4 regions of the Psychrosphaera aestuarii genome follow, and region 2 is predicted to be linked to each of the others. Evidence: predicted binding sites of a transcription regulator. Region 2 holds the regulator's gene; each other region holds the start of a gene.

Region 1 (4,318 bases), 630 kb from region 2:
CTTCGGCATCGGTATTACCAATTCGTACGCGAATACCTGAATGGCCAGTAATGATTTCATCTGCAACAAACGCCTCAGCGCCAATGCTATTTCTTACTGCTGCGATTTCAGCTACAACTTTAATTCCTATTGGAGCAATTTCTGATACCGCTTTCATAAAGCCAGCTACTGCGGCTGCTCCACCTTTATCACGGCTCATACCAGCCATGTGACCACCAACCTTAAGGTCTGCACCACCTGTATCATAAACGATGCCTTTACCTACCAGCATCAAGGTTTTCTCTATATTGCCTTGAGGTATGTATTCCAAACGAATAACGCGAGGCTGATGTCGCTCAACTTCCACTGATGCTCTAGCTACTGACCATAATAAAGGAAACTCAGATTCTAACGTTTTCATATTGTCGATGATGGATACGTTAACATTCGAGTTTTTAAATGTGTCACTACAATATTCAGCAAAGCGTGGCGGGGCCATACGCTCTGGCTCTGTTCCACAAAGGTCTCGCGCTACATATTGACCACTTGCAATAGCTGCGGCTTCTGCAGCATCTATGTTATCGCCAACAAGCCCCATTAGACTAACAGGCTCAATACTGTCACCTAATGCTTCTCTGGCTTCTAAAGGTTGCCAAAATGCCTGACAAAAGCCTAAATACGACACTGCTGTTGCATTCTGATACTTGATGTCATCATTACCTAACACAACCAATAGCGGTTTTACTGAGCCCATCGCTAATAAAGATTTAGCTGCCGACTTTGCTGCATCAAAATAGCGACGAACATCGTCAAAGTATCGATACAATGGTCCAGTAGGTGCAAGAATGACACGGCGCTGGGCAACCAGATCAGACACGAAAGTAACCTCTGACTTGTTTACGCGTTTATCTACTTCGGCGAGCTTGTTAATTTCCGATAGTAGATCATCTGGTAAACCTGAATCAAAGGTTTGACCTACAATAATCAATGCGTCCCAGTTTGCATCACTAAGGGCTGTATTTATATTTGAAATAACCAAAGGAGTTGGGTGGGCCATAAAAATCTCTCTAAATTTATAATGTTAGTAAACAAAACTGTGAATACAAATTGTTAACAATAATACGTAAGTTAAGATTAAAAACCTAAGTCTAATTGATGTTTTTCATCTTCTTGGTCGGACAAGCCAACGTGTACACCAAGTAATCGGACCGCCTTACCCTTACCTCTTTCCAATGCGTCACACAGAAGTTGTCTCAAAATAGTCTCATCTATTCTTTGGTATTTTTGCTCTTTGGTAGTTTGTTGAAAGTCACTAAACTTAACTTTCACACCTAATTTAGTTAACTGTCTGTTTACTACTTTTTTTTCGCAGCGCTTTGTTAGCTCTGGAAGTAGCTTTACGGAAAGTACGTTAAATAGGATCTCTATATCTGAAATGTCTTGATCAAAGGTTCGTTCAACACCGATAGATTTTCTGACCCTTGATACTTCTACTTCTCGATTATCGATTCCTTGGCATCGATTCCAAAGCACGTGTCCATACTTTCCAAAGTGTTGGCTTAGAAAGCTCTCATTACTGTTTTGAATATCAACGCCCAGATTCAGCCCCAGATGACTTAGTTTTTCAGCCGTCACTTTACCTACCCCTGGGATCTTTTTTAAAGGCATTGTTTTTATAAAGGGTAGTACTTCAGATGGCGTTATCGTGAATTGTCCGTTGGGTTTGTTTTGGTCAGATGCAATTTTAGCTAGAAATTTTATTGGTGCTATACCTGCTGACGCTGTTAGACCTGTTGCGTCATAAATTTCTTGGCGAATTTGTTCAGCAATTAACGTCGCAGAACCACGATGAAGTGAACAGTCCGTGACATCTAAATAGGCCTCGTCTAACGACAATGGTTCAATTTTATCGGTGAAACGTTTAAAGACCTGTCTTATTGTTTGGCTAACTTCTTGATATACGTTCATGCGTCCGGGGACAACGATTAAATTTGGACACTTTTTTAAAGCCAAAGAGGTGGGCATAGCGGAACTAACGCCGAATTGACGTGCAATATAATTACATGTAGACAAGACGCCTCGACGATCAGAGCGACCGCCTACCGCAACAGGCTTATCCCGTAATTCTGGATTATCACGAATTTCGACTGATACATAAAAGGCGTCCATATCAACATGGATAATTTTTTTTTGTTTACTCATTAACCTCACCCTTTAATAAGGGAAGTACAGACAATGCAACTGTATATAAAAACAGTACCCATAGCAACACAAAGATGTATTCCCATACGCTACGATTTTATTTCTGAGTAACTGAGGGTGTGACGCACAAAAAAAGGGCAAACGCCCTTTTAAATTTAATGATTTTAACCGATGGTTACAATATTTGATCTTGCTTCCAGCGTTCTTCTTTCGCTAAACGCTCTTTTCGCCTGTCACAAGGGTTGTCACAATTACAGGCCTTATCTATCCCTAACGCGCCTAAACCACCGCAGCTTCCTGCTAAAGTTTTCTTTTGCAATATATACCCGATTGACATCGCTACAAATACAATGAGTAATAAACCAAGAGTTAATAAGAATACTTGCATGATTAGCCCTTTTTCTGTGGAAACAATGTTTCGAATTTACTCGACATTATGCCATTAAAATCATCGTCTGTTTTTACAATTAAATAAACAGCCAAATTATTTGCTTCCGCGTATTCGATAGCCTTCACTGGACCCATCACATTCAACATAGTTGCAGCTGCATCCGCTGTCATTGCTGACTTATGTAACACGGTGACTGAGACCAATTTATGAGTAATTGGCTTACCGGATGTTGGATCAATGGTGTGAGAATAACGCACGCCATCTTGCTCGAAATAATTCCTATAATCGCCTGATGTTGCCATTGCTAAGTTTTCAGGACGAATAATAAGTTGCACTTCACGTCTATCCGTTACCGGCTTCTCAATTGCAACGGCCCATTTATCGCCATTGGGTTTAGCACCAGAAATACGCATTTCTCCACCCACCTCTACAAGGTAGTTAAATATACCTATGCGCTCTAGAGCGTTTGCAACTTGATCGACACCAAAACCTTTAGCTATAGACGAAAAGTCGATATATAAATTGTCGTGCTTTTTAGTAACCGCGTTACCAGAAACTTCAATTAAGTCCATACCAACCCAATCGCGAACATTTGCAATTTCTGCGTCGCTAGGTCGTTTTAGTACTCGTCCATCAGGTCCAAACCCCCACAAATTAACAAGTGGACCTACTGTAGGATCAAAAGCGCCATCACTGTCGTTAAACAAGCGTTTTGATTCATTTAATACAATGATTGTTTCCGGCGACATTATCCGAGTTTGTCCGGCTTTTGCCTGATTTAATAGGCTGAGCTCTGAGTCACTTATATAAGTAGACATAAGTGCATTCACTTGCTCTAACTCTGCATTAACCATTTCATAAAGGTTGTACTGAGAAAGTTGCTCTGCCGATGGATAAAGCTTGATGTTAAAGGTTGTACCCATAGTTTTACCTTGCAGTAAAACAGGCTGCGCTTGCTCACTATTTTGCTTTGGAAAAAAAAGCAAAATGGCCAGCCCAATAAGGGCCAGCCATGTTAATACGACTTGTTTACGAGTCACGTCTACTAACCACCGAAGTCATCAAGTAGGATGTTTTCGTCTTCAACGCCTAAGTCTTTAAGCAAGTTGATTACGGCCGCGTTCATCACTGGAGGACCACACATGTAGAACTCACAGTCTTCTGGCGCTTCATGATCTTTTAAGTAGTTTTCATAAAGTACGTTGTGGATGAAGCCTGTATAACCTTCCCAGTTATCTTCAGGTTGAGGATCAGACAGTGCAACATGCCATTCAAAGTTTTCATTCTCTGCTGCTAACTCATCAAAGTCTTCAACATAGAACATTTCACGCTTTGAACGTGCGCCATACCAGAAACTAATTTTACGCTTAGATTTTAATCGACGTAATTGATCGAATATATGTGAACGCATTGGAGCCATACCAGCACCACCGCCAACAAATACCATTTCAGCTTCAGTTTCTTTAGCAAAGAACTCACCAAATGGACCAGAAATTGTAACTTTATCACCCGCTTTTAAGCTCCAAATATATGAAGACATTTTACCAGCCGGTAACGACAGGTTATTAGGCGGAGGAGAAGCTACACGAACGTTAAGCATAATAATGCCTTCCTCTTCAGGATAGTTCGCCATTGAATAAGCTCGGATTGTTTCTTCATCAACTTTTGACTCTATGCTGAAGAAGTTAAAACGTTCCCAGTCTGGACGGTACTCGTCTGGTACATCAAAATCTGAGTACTTAACAT
Region 2 (4,318 bases):
TCCGTAATTCTTAAGATTTTTTAAGGCTTTAAAAATACCAAAAATAGACTCACTTTCTTTGCTTTTGCCTTTGAGTTCGCTCAGATACGTATTCACTTCCATCACATGTTCGTAACCAATATAAACAGGCACTAACGTGATTGGGCGATCAACACCACGTAACATAGATTGGATCGTCATCGCTAACATACCGGTTTTAGGTGACAACAAGCGTCCAGTTCTAGAGCGTCCACCTTCTGTGTAGTATTTAACCGGATAACCCTTAATAAAGAGTTGTGAAAGATACTCACGGAAAACCGCCGAATATAATTTGTTGCCTTTAAAGCTGCGTCGTAAAAAGAAAGCGCCAGCTTTTCTAAAAATAGGGCCTGCAGGCCAGAAGTTCAGGTTAATACCAGCGGCAATATGCGGTGGAACAAGTCCTTCATGGTAAATAACATAAGTAAGTAACAAGTAATCCATATGGCTACGGTGACAAGGCACATACACAATCTCATGGCCTTTTTGCGCCAAATCTCTTAGCTTGTCGGCATTGTGGACACGAATGCCATTGTATATTTTGTTCCAAACCCAAGTTAAAACGCGAGAACCCATACGAATATAATTTTCGTTGTAATCACCTGCGATTTCTTCCAGTAGTTTTTTAGCATTAGCTTTGGCTTCATCTAGAGAAATGTCTTTATCTTCCATTTCCTCCTGTAACGCTTTTTTTAATGCGGGGCTAGCCAACATACTATTAAAAAAGGCTTGGCGAGCCATTACTTTTGGGCCTGTTGCTACAATTCGCTGGCGTTCAAAGTGAATTCGCGCCACGCGTAATAGCTTATGAGCTGTATCTTCAGACGTACCAAAGTCGTTAACCATTTTTTGTAGAGATACCGGCTTACTAATACGAATAAAACTATGACGACCATATAAAAGAACGATCATCATTTTTCTAAATGGAGTAGTTTGTAATTTTTGCGTAATGATATCCATTAAGCGCGTTTTACGATTGCTGTTTTTCACCGTGCCAGGGTTTCTTCCCCAACAAATCATTACCGGGACAAATTGTATATCTTGTCCGGTGCGCTCAACCAACTCAAGCATTGCCTGACCGGTTTTTAAAGCGCGTTTAGCATGGTGTTTCTCATTCATAAAAATAGAGTCAACGGGCTTTACACCAATAGTGCGTTTTACTGACTCACCTTCAATGTCGATTTTACCAAATGGTGAAGGTAGGTTAAGGCGTTTAGCCGCTTGTTTTAAGGCTAACTTATCCGTGTACGAGTTAGTCATAAGGACATAAGAAATCGGTTTGCTTGAATCAATACCGTTCTCGGTATTTTTCTCGTCTGTGACTAGTTGTGTGCGGATAAACGGACGAGTTAACCAGTACATCAATACATTTAAAATGGACATAAAAACCTTAATACAAAAATGAAAGCAACGGGGGATTTTAACAAAGGTTAACTAAAATCCCACCATTCTTATTAATTTTATGTTGCACAACCGGAATGCCTGTATATACTGACAGTTATGTTACTGTATGGAAAAACAGATGATGCGCCCACTTACTGCAAGACAATCAGAAATTTTAGACTTAATTAGAGATTCAATTACCTCAACAGGAATGCCACCTACACGAGCGGAAATTGCTAAAACCTTAGGCTTTAAATCAGCTAATGCTGCTGAAGATCACTTGAAGGCATTAGCAAAAAAAGGCTTTATCGAAATGCTTCCTGGCACCTCTCGCGGCATTCGATTAACTGAAGAAGTGGCCAATGACGATATTGGTTTGCCATTAGTGGGTAAAGTAGCGGCTGGTTCGCCAATATTAGCTATGGAACACGTTGACCGACATGTAAATGTTGATCCTGGTATGTTTTCACCAATGGCCGACTTTTTATTGAAAGTTGAAGGTGAAAGTATGAAAGATATTGGTATTTTAGATGGTGATTTGTTAGCGGTGCATAAAACGCAAACTGCTAGAGATGGCCAAGTTGTTGTAGCAAGAGTTGAAGAGGATGTAACGGTTAAACGACTAGAGCGCAAAGGTAGCCAAGTAATTCTCCATGCAGAAAACCCAGAGTTTGACCCAATCAAAGTAGACTTAAACTATCAAGACTTTGCCATTGAAGGATTGGCGGTAGGCGTAATCAGAAACTCATCTTTGATGTAACCGAACAGATTAATTTATTTAAGAGTTGTTAAAATCAACTTATTTTAGAAAACTCTTTTAATAGCCTGATGGGCGGTGACATGCCGTCCACTAGCTTATCCTCATCAATTGCATCAAGTATATCTTTTATAATTTGTAGGTTTTTTGGCTTCTCGCAATCCAGATTCATCATGTTCATTGACCAACGACTAAATAATCTGAAGTTTGCTGGTTCAAAGTAAACTTTTTTAACTTTGTGATGCCTATCGTCGAGCTGAATTTTTTTGTACAAACTTAAAATTACCTTCATATCTCCTTCTAAAACTTGGAGAAAAACGCCACCGTTGTAAATCAAGTTTCCTGTTACATCTAAGTTTGTATTGTTACTTTTTGCTTTTGTTAATAATTGACTTAACTTTTCGTCACTAAAGGCTTTTGTTGCTCTGCTAATATAGACTAATTGATAAAGGCTCATTACTTCGAATCCTATTTATTGGAGTTGTCATAAGCATAGTTAAAAACAAGCAATGTTGCCGATAAATTGTCGAAGTAATTATTATCGTTTAGCTATTGGTTCTGGGATTGTGATTTGATGCTAATTGCTCGCTAGTCGACTTCTCTTTTTCTACAAACTTAAGCCATTGAGTAGCCATTTTTTGAACATTTTTATATTCCGCCGCCATATTTAATGCGTCGATGGCAGCTTCAAATTCTTTTAAGTTAAAGTGAGCCATACCAAGGGCGAGATATAAATTACCGGGATTTGATAGTTGACCGCGCTGTTCTGCTTCAAATGCAGCACTGATCACTTCCCTATATTTTCCTTGCTGAAGTCTAATTTCGGCTATTTGCTGGTGGGCGATACCAGTATCTTCTAATGCAGATAGTACTTCTAAAGTCTCTACAGCTTTATCGTATTCTTTAGCGGTTAACCATGCTTGTGATAAAAACTTAACGTTTTTTACGTTTTTGATTAATACATTTTGGTCAATTCCCTGCTGCATTACCAAGGCCGCTTTGTATGGTAAGCCATTAAAGTAATATATTTGAGCAAGATTTCTAAAGTCGGATTGCTTAGAAATATAACCTTGCTGATAGGCAGCTTCTAATACCGCAAGTTGTTTATCTTCGGCACCCGTTTCGCCGTACATGCCAGCTAATTGCACCCAGTATTCAGGCTTGTTAAAACGGCGTACCATTTCTTCTAAAATTGAGGCCACTTTTTTAGGTTGTTTTAACTCGAAATAGGCGGCGCGTTGCAGTACAAACCAGTTTTCTTTTGGTTCAACTTCCTGAGCTTTTGCTTCCGCTAAAGCCAAATCTATATATTTAGCCGCAGCCTTGTAGTCTTTGCCTTGATAGCTTGCTTGGGCTTTAAGTACATTATTCTTAACCGGGATCTCACCTTCGTTAATGCTTTCCCAGCGTTCTAAAAATGAGATGGTTTTCGTGTATTTTTCGCTAGCCATGGCCAGCTGTGCTAACGAGAAAAGTGTACTTTTTTCTAGTGATTCCGGAATAGGATCTTGAGCGATAACTTGTTCAAAAGCGGACATTGCTTCAGCCATTCGCTCTGCGTTGTAATATATAAAGCCATAAAAGTTATACATCATGGCGGTTTCGTAGCTGTTTAAACTGCCTGATTTCGCTTTTACGGAGTCTAATACTTCTAATCCACCTTTTACGTCACCATCATCAGCAAGTTGCTGTGCTCTTGCTAACTGGCTATATACTCGTGAGTTTAATGACGGCGTACGCTTTCGCTTTTGTTCCGCGTGCGCGTTGGCAAAATCAACACTAGGTACAATACCAACAAATGAGCTGCCTAAAAGTAGACCCGTTGCGATGAGAGAGGACGTAATAAGTGTTTTCACAGTAGTTGCTCCGAATTATCCGTTAATTTCAAAAGTAATGCGGTTTTGTACACCACTTACTTCCGTTGCTTCGCCATTGACTACGCGAGGCTTATATTTAAACTTAAGGGCTGCGTCTAAAGCTGCTTGATTGAACAAACCTTCAGGGTTTGCTTCTATCACAATAGGTGACTTAACTGCGCCGGTTTTATCCACCACAAATTCAACAATTACGTAGCCTTCAATACCGCGCTGTAAAGCTCTGCGAGGATATACTGGCGATACTTTAACGATTGGTAAATATTCACCATCGCCTGACTCGAGT
Region 3 (4,318 bases), 240 kb from region 2:
TACGGTAATCGATTTTACCGAATTGACCAGAACCACCAGACTGTTTCTTGTGCGTGTATGAATCTTCAACTGGCTGCGTGATAGTTTCACGGTATGCAACTTGAGGCTCACCAACTTCTAATTCAACACCGTAAGTACGCTTAAGGATGTCAACTTTGATGTCTAAGTGAAGCTCACCCATACCAGATAGGATTGTTTCACCTGAATCTTGGTCTGTTTCAACGCGGAATGTTGGATCTTCAGCAACCATTTTACCAATCGCAATACCCATTTTCTCAGTTGAACCTTTATCTTTAGGCTTAACAGAGATTGAGATTACTGGCTCAGGGAATACCATTGCCTCTAGGATAATTGGGTCTTTAGGATCACATAATGTGTGACCAGTTTGAACGTTACCTTTCATACCAACGATAGCGATGATGTCACCCGCTTGTGCTGAAGTAAGTTCTTTACGCTCATCTGCTTGCATCTCAACCATACGGCCAACACGCTCAGTTTTACCTGTCGCAGCGTTCATGATTGTGTCACCTTTGTTCAACATACCAGAGTAGATACGTACGAACGTAAGTGCACCAAAACGGTCATCCATGATTTTGAATGCTAATGCTTTGAATGTCTCGTCAGCAGAAACGATTGCGTGACGACCAGTCGGCTCACCTTCTTCATCTGTAAGAGGCTGAGGATCAACTTCTGTAGGAGATGGTAAGTAGTCAACAACAGCGTCAAGAACTAATTGAACACCTTTGTTTTTGAATGCAGAACCACAGTAAGTCGGGAAGAAGTCCATTGTACGAGTACCTTTACGGATACAACGCTTGATGTCTTCAATTGAAGGCTCTTCACCTTCCATGTACGCTTCCATTAGGTCATCGTCTTGCTCAACAGCAGTTTCGATAAGCATTTCACGATATTCTTCTGCTTTGTCAACCATATCAGCAGGAATGTCCGTGATTTCATAGTTTTCAGGAAGACCAGTGTCATCCCAAATGTATGCTTTACGTGATAATAGGTCAACAACACCACAGAACTCGTCTTCGATACCGATAGGAAGAACCATAACTAGTGGGTTAGCACCTAGTACGTCTTTAGTTTGCTTAACTACGCGGTAAAAATCAGCACCCATACGGTCTAATTTGTTTACGAAGATAATACGTGCAACTTCTGAGTCATTCGCATAACGCCAGTTAGTTTCTGATTGTGGTTCAACACCACCAGAACCACAGAATACACCAATACCACCGTCTAATACTTTAAGAGAACGGTAAACTTCAACTGTGAAGTCAACGTGTCCAGGAGTATCGATAACGTTAAAACGGTGATCGTTCCAGAAGCAGCTTACTGCAGCTGACTGGATAGTAATACCACGCTCAGCTTCCTGTTCCATGAAGTCAGTTGTTGACTCACCGTCGTGTACTTCACCAGTCTTGTGGATTTGACCAGTTAATTTCAAAATACGCTCAGTTGTAGTGGTTTTACCAGCATCTACGTGAGCGAAGATACCTATATTTCTATACTTCGATAAGTCAGCCATTGTCTTACTCTATCTTCTCAATAAGTTGGTTAAAAAAAGCCGCCGGATTCTATCATTAATTAACCAGAACAGCACACTTTTCGTAAAAATTTATTTATATTTGTGGTTTTCTATCAAATTTTGTTAGTTGCATTGGCCCAAGTCCTTACATAATCTGTATGGATAACAGTGTAGAATAACTTTTGGAAAATGATGAACGAAGAATCACAACAAACTAAAGATCAAAAACATAAAGAACGTCAGCAACGTTTGAAAGAACAAGTTGATCAACGAGTTGAGTCTGCTCAAGTGGAAAAGGGCATTTTTCAAGTTATAACAGGAAATGGTAAAGGTAAGTCTACATCTGGTTTTGGTGTAGTTACCCGTTGTGTTGGATATGATAAAAAAGCAGCGGTTGCTCAATTTATTAAAGGTGAGTGGGAATGTGGCGAACGTAATCTTCTAGAAAAGTTAGGCGTTCCTTTTGCTGTTATGAAAACTGGATTTACTTGGGATACCCAAAATCGTGAAAGCGATACAAAAGCCGCATTGGAAACATGGCAAAAAGCCAAAGTCTTTCTACAAGACGAATCAATTGATGTCGTGTTATTAGATGAATTGACTTATATGATTACATATCAGTACTTACCATTAGAAGAAGTATTAGAAACCATAGCTAATAGACCTAAAATGCAGTCTGTCATCGTGACAGGGCGAGCGGCCCATCGTGAGTTGGCTGAAGCGGCAGATACAGTAAGTGAAGTAAAAAATATTAAACATGCCTTTGACTCAGGAGTTAAGGCGTTACAAGGCTTTGACTACTGATCTTGTTTAACACAGTCCTTTTTAAAGTACTAGGCAATATCACCACGGCATTACAGTACGCTTAAAATAACGCCATATAATTCAAACAGAAAGCTACCAATCGGTGGCTTTTTTTATTTATCGCGTTGCATAAACTCTAACTGTTATTATACTGTATAAATAAACAGTAGGTGGTGTTATGTTAGAACTAGATGAATATCAAAATAAAGGCTTACTTTGGTATGGTTGTAAAAATGATAATCATATTTGTAAAGTCTCCACACAATACGATGAGCTAGATCAAATTCTTCATGGCGGTTTTCCAACAGAAGGGATCATTGAGGTAAAAACACCATTAGGCATTGGTGAACTTAGGCTTTTATTCCCATATTTAGTCAATAAACAAAAGGCTGAAAAACAAGAGTGTGTGTTTATCGCTCCCCCGATTCAATTAAATGCAGAGTTTTTATTAGCAAATGGGTTGGAGTTAACATCAACATTAATATTGCCTGTTTACGACGATAAAAAAGCACTTTGGGCCACCGAACAGGCTTTGAGTAGCGGTTGTTGCAGCACGGTTGTGTTATGGCAAGCGCAATTATCTATAAAGCAAGTAAGGCGATTAATGTTGGCTTGCGAACGAGGTGGCGCAAGTCTCGTTTTGATAAGGTATTCCCATCTGCAAAATCAGAACGTTAATCGCTATTCTAACATTTCAAAGACAGAGTTTTTATCATTGCCAAGTGCGCTTAGCTTGTCACTATTTCCAGATCCGAGTGGCATAAAAGTAAAAGTAGATAAGCAAAAAGGAGGCACAGCTTCAAAAGCCTTTGTCGTTGATATGAATCAAAAATGGGGTGAGTTGACGACGGAAGACCAAATAAAATTAAGCAACGGAAATAGTAACGTTGTGGCCTTCCCTAATATTGTTAATAACTAATTAGGTCATGATCTGTAATGCTTTGGCTCTACTTAAATTTCCACTCTTTGCAATTAGATAGTACAGAAGCTGACAATACACAGGCGGTAATCATTGTTGATAATATAAATATGCGTGTTGTTCAGCTAAATAAACCAGCACTAGACATGGGAATAAAAATAGATATGGGCCTAGCAATGGCTATATCGATGACAGCGAATATAAAAGTATTGGAGTATAAAAAAGAAATTGAAGAGGAACGTTTAAATGATATTGCTAACCGGCTTTATAAGTATACCGCTGATATTTGCCTAGATTTACCTCATGGTATCTATATCAGAATAGATACTATGCTGAGATTATATAAAAACGTATATAAGTATTGGCAGGCTATTACCAATCAATTGTCTGTATTAAAGCTTTCATATTCATATAGCTCAGCCAGTAGCCCTTTGGTCGCTAAGTTATTAGCCCTTTCTAATCATAATACACTTTACGAAAATCAAGATAGGGCACAGAAGTACCTTTATGATTTGCCGGTCGGGTATCTTGATGTAACACATAAACAAAAAGAGCAATTTCGTAGAGTCGGTTTAAATAACATTGGTCAATTGCTCAATATACCTTTAAAAGCATTATCCAAACGATTCGACTTGTCTGTATTTAAATACTTAGGGCAGTTGTCAGGGCAAATTAAGTACCCGATGGCTCTTTTTGTTCCAACAAGGCGTTACCAGAGAACACTCGAGTTACTATATGAAATATCAAATTCAGAAATACTTATTCATCCAATCAAAACCTTGCTGCAAGAACTGGAGGAGTATCTAAAAAATAGGAACTTAGTTACCCATCAGCTGATATTTAGTTTGTTATACCGATATGATGAGGGTTTAGACTTTACGATTGAAGCTGCAGGTGGCGAGTATAGAAAAGTAAAATGGCTTAGTTTAATTAGACTTCACTTGGAGTCTGTAAAATTAGCAGAGCCTGTGGTTACTATAAGAATGAAATGCTCAGACCTACAGTCATATGAGCCCCGAATGAATGACATCTTTAGTGATAAAGAAACAAAGCTAGAGACGACT
Region 4 (4,318 bases), 560 kb from region 2:
TCGGTTTGCCAATTACTTTCAGTTTCAACCTGTTGAGGCACCCAACCCGACCTACGTCGACATTAATGACGAAACCGATCATAGGGTAGGTTATTATGTTGGCCTTCACGTTCAGTACCAAAGAAAAACGGATCTCCGTGCTTATTACTACGATAACAATGCCGATCCGCTATCTATTGAATCAGATATGCAATATGGTTGGGATACACAGTTCTTCTCTTTGGCTTTGCTACATAAGTTTAATCGTGAGTTTAGACTTCTTGCGCAAGTAATGACTGGTAAAACTAAAATGGGCGATATTGAAAACGGCGTTTTTAACGACTTTAGAGCCTGGTACGTCATGCTAAATTATAAACTCGCACAACATAGATATTCTATTCGCCACGACGCTTTTAGAGTTTTAGACAAAGATAATAATGAATTTGATCCAAATAGTAGCGACGGCAAAAGCGTAACGTTAAGTTATCGCTATGAATACAGCGATAATTGGCAGCTAGGTACGGAGCTAACCATTACAACTAGTGATAATACAAACAGAACACTTTGGCTGAACTGGACACCTAAACACACACAGAAGTCTTTTGCGTTAACCGCGCAGTATCGTTTTTAGTCAGTGTCACATTGTTATGTGGCGTTAGTCGTAAATAGTGGTTAATTAATACTACTTTTTATTTACATAAAAAAAGCCGCCTTGAACTGAGGCGACTTTAACAGGGTCAATCTTACTAAATGAAAACCTAAGAACTAACCTTCTAAGGTCGCGTCTTTATCTTCTGGTTCTTCATCTTTTATTGTTGCTTGTAACAACAACATATCTCTTAATTTTGTTTCAATTTCTTCCGCAATATCGGTATTTTCTTTTAAGAACTTAATACAGTTTGCTTTACCTTGGCCAATTTTGCTGCCGTTGTATGCATACCAAGCACCTGCTTTATCAACCACGTTATTTTTAACGCCAAGATCGATAAGTTCGCCTTCTTTAGAAATACCTTTACCGTACATGATAATAAATTCAGCTTGTTTAAACGGAGGTGCAACCTTGTTTTTAACAACTTTAACCCGAGTTTCGTTACCAATAATCTCGTCGCCTTCTTTAACCGAACCGATACGACGGATATCTAAGCGAACTGATGCGTAGAATTTTAATGCATTACCACCAGTAGTGGTTTCTGGATTACCAAACATAACACCAATTTTCATACGAATTTGGTTAATGAAAATACAAAGTGTGTTTGAACGCTTAATATTACCTGTTAGTTTACGAAGCGCTTGAGACATTAAACGAGCTTGTAGACCCATGTGCGAGTCACCCATGTCACCTTCAATTTCAGCTTTTGGCGTTAACGCGGCTACAGAGTCGACAATAAGAACGTCTACAGCACCTGAACGAACTAGCATATCGGTAATTTCTAAAGCTTGTTCACCTGTGTCTGGCTGTGAAACTAATAACTCATCAACATTAACACCTAATGCAGCTGCATAAATTGGGTCAAGTGCGTGCTCAGCATCAACGAAAGCACAAGTTTTACCTTGCTTCTGTGCTTGCGCTATAACTTGTAGCGTTAATGTTGTTTTACCAGAAGATTCAGGACCGTAAATTTCGATAATACGACCACAAGGTAATCCGCCTATGCCTAATGCAATATCTAATCCTAGCGAACCTGTGCTCACTGATTCTATATCTAGTGCTTTGCTATCGCCTAGCTTCATAATTGAACCTTTACCAAATTGGCGTTCAATTTGTTGCAACGCTGCACCAAGTGCCTTTTCTTTATTTGCGTCCATTTAACTCTCCGGAATGACTTTGTTTGGGCTTCCACCAAAATTTATGGAATGAGTATACTGTATAATTAAACAGTATCAATACTGTATAGAATCTTTTTTATATTATTTTTATAATAAAATCGTAACCAATTGATTTAATGAGAATTGCACTGCCTTATTTCTTACTGCAAGTCGATCTCCATCGAACTGTTGTCTGTGAGTGTATACCGTAATTTCCTTATTATTTTTAGTTACAGACACTGCAAATGCAAACCAAACTGTTCCAACTGGTTTAGATTCTGTACCGCCACCTGGTCCAGCTATTCCACTCACCGCAATTGCTATATTTGCATCGGCGGCTTTTAAAGCGCCTGTCGCCATTTCTGCAACCGTTTCTTCCGAGACCGCTCCATAAGTATCCAATGTATTCCTACTTACGCCCAATAAACGATGTTTCGCCTCATTACTATAGGTAACGTAAGCCTCGTTAAAATATGCCGAGCTACCTGCTAAATCTGTAATTGCCGAAGACACCCCACCAGCAGTGCATGACTCGGCCGTAGTGATGGTCCATCCGTTTTCCAATAAATGCTCTGCTAGTAAACGTCTAGCGTTGGTAAAGCCGTTCATTTTTCACTCCTCAAGCCGCTAAAATCAATTTTTACAAGACACTCGTTAACTGATCTGTGACAATATACGATATTAATAGTCAACCGTCAGTCCATACTTTGTAATGATAGATTTATACAGCGATGCAAGCATTGCAGCTCAAACGCCAATGATGCAGCAATTTTTAAAACTGAAAAAAGACCATCAAAATGTGCTTTTATTTTATCGAATGGGCGACTTTTATGAGTTGTTCTTTGATGATGCTAAGCGCGCCTCTGAACTTTTAGATATATCACTTACAAAGCGAGGCACAGCACATGGTCAACCCATCCCTATGGCGGGTGTACCGTATCATGCGGTAGATAATTATTTATCAAGGCTGGTGCAAATGGGGCAGTCGGTTGCAATCTGTGAACAAGTAGGTGATCCGGCCACGAGTAAAGGCCCTGTTGATCGTAAAGTAGTTAGAATTGTTACGCCCGGCACGGTAACTGATGAAAATTTGTTACCTGACCGACAAGATAATTTAATTGCGTCTGTATTCGAGAAAAATGGCAAAACAGGGGTTTTGTTTGGACTTGCATATTTAGACATAAATAGTGGTCGTTTTTTACTTAACGAGTTTGAACAACTCGCAGACTTACAAGCAACGTTAACAAGAATATCACCTGCCGAACTACTATACCCAGAGTCGTTTTCACATACGTCTTTTATAGATCGAGATAAAGGCGCTCGCCGTAGACCCGATTGGGAGTTTGATCTGCAAAGTGCGCATCGTGTATTGAACCAACAGTTTAATACTAAAGAGCTAACTGGTTTTGGCGTAGTAAATTATTCAGCCGGTTTATCAGCTGCAGGTTGCTTAATGCAATATGTAAAAGATACCCAGCGTACTGCATTGCCTCACATTCGTAATATTACTATCGAGTCGTTACACACTACTATTTTGATCGATTCGGCTACTCGTAAAAACTTAGAGCTAACTCATAATTTATCTGGTGGTAACGACAACACTTTAGCGAGTGTACTTGATAAAACATCAACGCCGATGGGATCCCGATTATTGAAACGATGGATCCATATGCCCAGTCGCGAGCAACTTGAAGTTTCAGCACGTCTAGATGCAGTAGATGCACTGATGCAAGGCGGTATTTTTGAAGATGGTCAAAACTATTTAAAACAAATCGGTGATATTGAACGAATTGTCGCTAGGCTTGCATTACGTTCGGCAAGACCTCGAGATCTAGCTCGTTTAAGAAATTCATTAGCCGTCATCCCTTTACTGAAAGCTTCTCTGAATCTGGCAAAAGCAAGTCGCCTTAGTGCACTGATAAACCAAGTCGAAGATTTGCCAACTATTGTTGAATTATTAAATAGTGCAATTATTGAAAACCCTCCTGTCTTAATCCGAGACGGTGGTGTCATTCGAGAAGGGTTCAGCCCAGAACTTGATGAGTTAAGAGAGCTAAGTGCAGGTGCTACTCGGTTTGTTGAAGAGCTTGAAGCTAGAGAGCGCGAACAAACTGGTATAGCAACGTTAAAAGTAGGGTATAACCGGGTACATGGCTTTTACATCGATGTAAGCAAAGCAAACTCGGCACAAGTACCAGAGCATTATATTAGACGTCAAACACTAAAAAACAACGAACGCTATATTGTTCCAGAGTTAAAAGAACATGAAGAAAAAGTATTAACGAGTCAAAGTCGTTCGCTAGCCCTTGAGAAGAAGTTATATGACGAACTTCTCACTTCGTTAATTGAAGTGATTCAACCTCTGCAACGCACCGCCGAAGCAATCGCGCAATTAGATGTATTATGTAACTTTGCAGAACGTGCAGAGTCATTAAATTACAATAAACCAACTTTAGTTCGCGGTAGAGTCATAAATATTACTGAAGGTCGTCATCCTGTTGTTGAGCAAGTCATGTCAGAGCCATTCATCTCA

What was found. The regulator LexA, encoded in region 2, represses DNA repair genes until DNA is damaged. The targets are predictions, from matches to a motif close to TACTGTATNNNNATACAGTA.
Region 1: the regulator LexA is predicted to act here: its motif matches at 2,219-2,238, upstream of dinB (DNA polymerase IV).
Region 3: the regulator LexA is predicted to act here: its motif matches at 2,485-2,504, upstream of J9318_RS00630 (recombinase RecA).
Region 4: the regulator LexA is predicted to act here: its motif matches at 1,841-1,860, upstream of recA (recombinase RecA).

What each region holds. Positions count from the first base shown of each region.
Region 1 is NZ_CP072844.1:2,779,941-2,784,258, forward strand. It holds gene J9318_RS12580 (M17 family metallopeptidase) at 1-1,036, opposite strand, end outside; gene dinB (DNA polymerase IV) at 1,114-2,181, opposite strand; gene nqrM ((Na+)-NQR maturation NqrM) at 2,357-2,569, opposite strand; gene J9318_RS12595 (FAD:protein FMN transferase) at 2,572-3,612, opposite strand; gene nqrF (NADH:ubiquinone reductase (Na(+)-transporting) subunit F) at 3,618-4,318, opposite strand, start outside.
Region 2 is NZ_CP072844.1:365,074-369,391, forward strand. It holds gene plsB (glycerol-3-phosphate 1-O-acyltransferase PlsB) at 1-1,401, opposite strand, end outside; gene lexA (transcriptional repressor LexA) at 1,544-2,161, shown strand; gene J9318_RS01780 (BLUF domain-containing protein) at 2,196-2,615, opposite strand; gene J9318_RS01785 (tetratricopeptide repeat protein) at 2,704-4,014, opposite strand; gene J9318_RS01790 (energy transducer TonB) at 4,030-4,318, opposite strand, start outside.
Region 3 is NZ_CP072844.1:122,310-126,627, reverse strand. It holds gene fusA (elongation factor G) at 1-1,531, opposite strand, end outside; gene cobO (cob(I)yrinic acid a,c-diamide adenosyltransferase) at 1,724-2,335, shown strand; gene J9318_RS00630 (recombinase RecA) at 2,514-3,254, shown strand; gene J9318_RS00625 (Y-family DNA polymerase) at 3,272-4,318, shown strand, end outside.
Region 4 is NZ_CP072844.1:2,853,319-2,857,636, forward strand. It holds gene J9318_RS12925 (hypothetical protein) at 1-610, shown strand, start outside; gene recA (recombinase RecA) at 745-1,785, opposite strand; gene J9318_RS12935 (CinA family protein) at 1,894-2,394, opposite strand; gene mutS (DNA mismatch repair protein MutS) at 2,498-4,318, shown strand, end outside.